Regions from separate parts of the Nocardia sp. NPDC003963 genome, predicted to be linked through region 2. Evidence: riboswitches for the same ligand, from Rfam matches in the RefSeq annotation. Region 2 holds a riboswitch; the other holds the start of a gene.
The links. A riboswitch is a leader RNA that binds a small molecule or an ion and turns the genes downstream of it on or off. The one in region 2 is predicted to bind cobalamin.
Positions count from the first base shown of each region.

Region 1: it holds a riboswitch for cobalamin, as region 2 does, so the genes downstream of both, metE (5-methyltetrahydropteroyltriglutamate--homocysteine S-methyltransferase) here and ACWEWT_RS13330 (FecCD family ABC transporter permease) in region 2, are expected to answer to the same signal.

Region 1 is NZ_JBSGIP010000009.1:179,360-182,564, reverse strand. It holds gene ACWEWT_RS18550 (pyruvate carboxylase) at 1-984, opposite strand, end outside; cobalamin riboswitch at 1,337-1,475, shown strand; gene metE (5-methyltetrahydropteroyltriglutamate--homocysteine S-methyltransferase) at 1,649-3,205, shown strand, end outside.
Region 2 is NZ_JBSGIP010000004.1:269,542-272,746, reverse strand. It holds gene ACWEWT_RS13335 (lipase family protein) at 1-664, opposite strand, end outside; cobalamin riboswitch at 1,186-1,401, shown strand; gene ACWEWT_RS13330 (FecCD family ABC transporter permease) at 1,510-2,562, shown strand; gene ACWEWT_RS13325 (ABC transporter ATP-binding protein) at 2,562-3,205, shown strand, end outside.

The sequences.
Region 1 (3,205 bases), on a different contig from region 2:
CTGACTCAATCCCAGATCCGCCAGGCTCTCCCCGGCCGCGATCCGCAACTGCGACTGCACCAGATCCACATCGGTGATCTCCTCGGTCACCGTGTGTTCCACCTGGATCCGCGGATTCATCTCGATGAACACATGGTTGCCGCGCTCGTCCAGCAGGAACTCCACCGTGCCCGCGCAGCTGTAGCCGATCTGCCGGGCGAACGCCACCGCGTCCGCGCAGATCCGGTCCCGCAGCTCCGGATCCAGATTCGGCGCGGGCGCCAGCTCGATCACCTTCTGATGGCGCCGCTGCAGCGAACAGTCCCGCTCGAACAGATGCATCACATTGCCCTGGGTATCGGCCAGGATCTGCACCTCGATATGCCGCGGATTCACCACCGCCTGCTCCAGGAAGACGGTCGCGTCACCGAACGCCGACTCCGCTTCCCGCGACGCCGCCTCGATCGCCTCCCGCAGGCCGGATCGCTCGGCGACCCGGCGCATCCCGCGGCCACCGCCACCGGCGACGGCCTTCACGAACACCGGGAACTCCATGGTTTCCGATGCCGCCAGCAACTCCGTCACATCGGCCGAGGGCGCGCTCGAATTCAGCACCGGCAGCCCGGCCGCCTTCGCCGCGGCGATCGCGCGGGCCTTGTTACCGGCCAGTTCGAGAACCTCGGCGGCGGGACCGATGAAGGTGATGCCCGCCCGGGCGCACGCGGCGGCCAGATCCGGGTTCTCGGACAGGAACCCGTACCCCGGGTAGATCGCGTCGGCGCCCGCTGTCCTGGCGGCCTCGATGATCGCCTCGACCGAGAGGTAGGCGCGGACCGGATGGCCCTCCTCGCCGATCTCGTATGCCTCGTCGGCCTTCAGACGGTGGACCGAATTCCGGTCCTCGTGCGGGAAGACGGCAACCGTCCCGACACCGAGCTCGTACGCCGCGCGGAAGGCTCGGATGGCGATTTCGCCGCGGTTGGCAACCAAGACTTTCGAGAACATTGGACCAACGTACCCGGCGCCACATCCAGGATCGACAGCGAAGTCCACTTGGCAGGATCTTCACAGGAGGGTATGGCAATGCTGCGAAGTATTGTTCATCGCACCGTCATATCTCACCGCCCACAACCCGGGCCTGTGCGTATATTGCGGTACCGCAATCCCCCGGCCATCCGCGGGATGCGGCCGATTTTGCGAAGGTATGCGAAGCCGTGTCCGGCCCGTACCGGGCCGACCGCCCTGGGCTACTCGGCGCGTCCGCGTTATGGTGGTGCACGCAGCTGGTCCGCCGGCCGGACGACGAGGAGCCCCGAACGTCCGCCCCCGGCGCCGAAGCCCGCACCACGCGGGTGAGAGGGAATCCGGTGGGAATCCGGAACTGTCCCGCAGCGGTGAGCAGGAACGAACGCCGTCATCAGCACTGGGCGCACAGCCTGGGAAGCGACGGCCAGTAGGTCGGCCGTATCGGCCGGTGCCCGCGAGTCCGAAGACCTGCCGGCTGTACCGGGTACGCCGTATCCGGTGGCCACCGCCTCGTGGATTGGGCGCTGCGGTCCACCAGTGCTGACATTGCGATCCGCCCGCGCGGCCGGTCGTACGGGGTCTCATCGGTGCCCGTGCGTCCGTGAACGGCGATGGCCGTCGAACTTCAGCACTGGAGAACACCGTGACTGTTATTTCGCAAAGCCCGTTCACCGCAACGGTTCTCGGACTTCCCCGGGTGGGGCCGCGCCGGGAACTCAAACGCGCGACCGAGTCCTACTGGGCCGGGCGTATCGATGCGGCACAGCTGCACGACACCGGGTGCACGCTGCGCCGCGACCAGTACACCGCGCTGGCCGCCGCCGGCCTCGATTCGATCCCGGTCGGCACCTTCTCCTACTACGACCAGATGCTCGATACGGCCGTGCTGCTGGGCGCCCTACCGGCCCGGGTGGCCGATATCGACGACCCGCTGGACCGCTATTTCGCGGCCGCCCGCGGGAACGAATCGGTGGAACCGCTGGAAATGACCAAATGGTTCGATACGAACTACCACTACCTCGTTCCCGAAATCGGTCCGGAGATCACCTTCACCCTGCATCCCGGCGATCTGCTCGCACAGGTGGCGGAGGCGATCGAGCTGGGTGTCGCGGCGCGGCCCGTCGTCATCGGGCCGGTCACTTTCCTGAAGCTCGCCAAGACCACCGGCGGCGCGGCACTGGACCGTATCGGGGAACTGATCCCGCTGTACCGGGAGCTGCTGCGGCTGCTCGCCGAAGCGGGTGCGACCTGGGTGCAGCTCGACGAGCCCGCGCTGGTCACCGACCTCACCGACGCAGAACTCGCCGTCGTCCGCCGCGTCTACACGGAATTGACGGAGTCCCGGGACCGGCCGGCGGTGCTGGTCGCCACCTACTTCGGGTATCCGGGGCCGGCCCTGGACACCCTCGCCGGGACCGATATCGAAGGTATCGCGGTCGATCTGGTCGCCGGTACCGATATCGCCGCGGTCGCGGCGGTACCGGCCCTGGCGCACAAACTGCTCGTCGCGGGCGTGGTCGACGGCCGCAATGTGTGGCGCACCGATCTCGACGTCGCATTGGCGACATTGGCCACCCTGCTGGGAAGTGCCGGATCCGTGGCGGTCTCCACCTCGTGCTCGCTGTTGCACGTGCCGTACTCGCTGGCGGTGGAGACCCGACTCGACGACGCCCTGCGTTCCTGGCTCGCCTTCGGTGCCGAGAAGACCGCCGAGGTGCGGGTACTGGCCACCGGGTTGACCGGCGGGACCGAATCCGTAGCCGCGGAACTCGGGGCGGCCCGCGCCGCCGCGGCGAGTCGCCGGGCCGATCCGCGGATCGGCAACGCCCAGGTGCGGGCGCGACTGGCCGCGCTGGGCCCGGCTGCCGTTCGGCGGGCGCCCGCCGAACAACGCCGGACCCTGCAACAGGATCGGCTGCGCCTGCCCGCGCTGCCCACCACCACGATCGGCTCCTACCCGCAGACCTCGGCGATCCGGCTGGCCCGGGCGGCGCTGCGGGCCGATGAGATCGACCGGGCCGAGTATGTTCGGCGGATGCGGGCGGAGATCGCCGAGGTCGTCGCGCTACAGGAGGAACTGGAGCTCGACGTGCTGGTGCACGGCGAACCTGAACGCAACGATATGGTCCAGTACTTCGCCGAACAGCTCGACGGATTCGCCGCCACCGATCTCGGCTGGGTGCAGTCCTACGGCACGCGC
Region 2 (3,205 bases):
CCTTACCGGTGTCGTTGAGCGCGGCATCGATTTCCGGACGGGTACCGGGATAGTCGGCGGCGATGCCGTTGAGGATCCAGGCGATGGCCGGTGCGACGCCGGGGTGGCCGTCGCTGCGCGCGATATATTCCTGCGGGCCCACCGGAGGACCGCCCACATAGGCGCCTCGTACGTTCAGCTCGGGGGCATACTCCGGTTGTAGTTCGGCCGCCGCCGCGGAAGCCATCCCGCCCTGGGAGTAGCCGTAGAGTACGACCGGCGAGTTCGGCGTGAAACCGGCACCGGGCAACCCCAACGCGGCGCGGGCGGAATCCAGTACCGCGTAACCCTGTGTCTTGCGGTTGAGGAAATTGTGGATGCCCGGCGCGCCGAGGTCGTGATAGTCGGTCATCACCACTGCCATCCCGCGGGACAGCATCTGGTAGATCGCGATGACGTCGTATTCGAAGACCAGATCGGCCGGCGGCTGGTACCGGACCACCTGCGACAGCATCGCCGACGGCGCGCACTCGACGCCTTGCCCCTGGGTACCACCCGCATACGCCACCAGCGGGCGTTCCCCCGGGCCGGTCCACGGCGCAATCGGCTCCAGATACGTACCCACCACCGTGGTCGGCGCGTCATGGGTGTCGCTGCTGGCGTAAGTGAGGCGGGTCGACTGCACCGGTACCGTCCCGGGTAGACCCGGGGCCGAGATTGCCAGGTGCGCTGCCTCGGCACGGAGGATATCGCCCCCGGCGCCCGGTGAGCGCGACGACGCCGGTTGCGTCCAAGCGGCCGGCGCGGCGATCGCGCCACCGGCTGCGACTATGAGGACTCCTGTCAAAACTGCTAGCCAAGCTCGTTTTTCGCTCTTCATACCGATCCTTCATGCGTGTGATCCAGTCAGGGCGATTGTTGAACCGAGAGACACGATTGCCGCGGACGCGAGCACAACTCTGCTGGTCAGCGAACCGTAAGCAGGGAAAGGCGACGCTTCGATCCAACAGATCTCGATCGAGTACTGCGAGTATCTCTGTTCGAACGCAGAACCGGGCACATATGCACTTCGTGTCGTCGAGGCCAAAGCATATGCCATGTTGCGGACGCAAGCCCGGAGGTCGCCGCGGGGATTCGCACAGGGCCGATCGGTACCGACGACCGGTTCGCCATCTGCCCACGGACGGCTCGGCATCGACCGGAATGCTACTGTGACCGGGCGCTGGTTACCGCCTGTCCGTGATGGGCGGTTCGCAAGAGGGAATCCGGTGGGAATCCGGAGCTGCCCCGCAGCGGTATGTGGAAACGACCGCGGTCATCAGCACTGGGCCCGCCGCCCGGGAAGCGACCGCCAGTAGGCGATACCGGATATCCGGTATCCCGTCCACGAGCCCGAAGACCTGCCCGCGCGGCCGAGCCGACGGCGCGGTCTCCTGTCGACTCCGAGGGAGCGGTTGACGAGATATGGGTCCTGTGGTGCTCGGCTGCCTGCGCACATACGCTTCGGGACGGTGCGGATAGCGCCGGCCGATGAGAACTGTCGAGAAACGGCGGCTGCCCGTCGCCGTGCTTGCCTCCGGCCTCGTCGTGGCACTCGTGGTGATCTCCGTACTCGCGCTGGCGCTCGGTGCGGCCCAGATCCCGTGGCGTGACACGATCTGGTTCCTGTGGGCCGAACTCACCGGCGCGACGGTGCTCGCCACCGACGTCGCCGACTATCGGATCATCGTCGACTCCCGATTGCCCCGGGTCCTGTCGGCTGCTCTCGTCGGCGCGGGTCTGGGCGGGGTCGGGCTGCTGGTGCAGGCCATGGTCCGTAATGCGCTCGCCGACCCGTACGTACTGGGGATCTCCTCAGGGGCGTCGGTGGGGGCCACCGCAGTCGTACTCTTCGGCGTTTTCGGGGCTCTCGGCATCTACGCGCTGTCGACCGCGGCCTTCATCGGTGCGCTCGGCGCCACCCTTCTCGTCTATCTGATGGCGCGCTCGGCGTCCGGGCTGGTACCGCTGCGGCTGGTACTGACGGGTACTGCCGTCGGTTACGGTTTCTCCGCCGCGACGACGGTACTGGTGTTCCTGGCCCCGCACGGGGATGCCGCCCGTTCGGTGATGTTCTGGCTGCTCGGGAGTCTGGCGGGCGCGACCTGGCAGATGGTTCCCCTGGTCGCCGCAGCGGCCTTGTCCGGGCTGACGGTGATCGCCGTGTACGCGCGTCATCTGAACGCGCTGGCGATGGGGGACGAGGTCGGTGCCGCACTCGGAGTGGACGCTTCCCGGTTCCGGCTGCTCCTGTTCGTGGTCGCCGCCGCGATGACGGGCTGTTTCGTCGCCGTATGCGGCGCCATCGGCTTCGTCGGGCTGGTGGTGCCGCATATCGCCAGACTGCTGGTCGGAGCCGACCATCGACGGCTCACGATCGTGACGCCTCTGCTGGGCGCGGTGTTCCTGGTGACCGCGGATCTGGTGGCGCGGACCCTCATACCTCCGCAGGAACTCCCCCTGGGCGCGATCACCGCGGCGGTGGGCGTCCCCGTTTTCGTCCTGTTGATGCGCCGCCGCGGCGCGCTGGTGGAACACGGCTGATGCGGGTCGATTACGAGAACGTGGCGGTCGAGTTCGACGGCACGCCGGTGGTCGAGGCGGTGACCCTGACCGCCGCGCCCGGTGCGTTCATCGGCGTCGTCGGACCGAACGGCAGTGGTAAATCCACCCTGCTGCGATGCCTCTACCGCGCCCTGTCGCCGACTTCGGGGCGCGTCCTGGTCGACGGGACGGATATCTCGGCGATCAGCATGCGGGAGAACGCCCGCCAGGTCGCGGCGCTGACCCAGGACGCGAACACCCCGTTCGATTTCACCGCCGCCGAGGTAGTCGCCACCGGGCGGCTACCACATACCGCGCTGCTGCGCGGTACACACCGCCGCGACCGCGAGATCTGCGCCGCGGCCATGGCCACCGCCGATATCGGTCATCTCGCCACGCGCGGCTTTCTCGCACTGTCCGGCGGTGAACGCCAACGGGTGCTGATCGCGCGGGCGCTGGCCCAGCAACCGCGTGTGCTCGTCCTGGACGAACCGACCAATCACCTCGACGTCCGCCACCAGTACAGCGTGCTGTCCGCGGCACGCGGTCTGGGGATCACCGTGATCGCGGCTCTCCACGACCTCAATCTCGCCGCGCAGCACTGCGACCGGATCTTCGTCCTGTACGCGGGCCGACTCGTCTG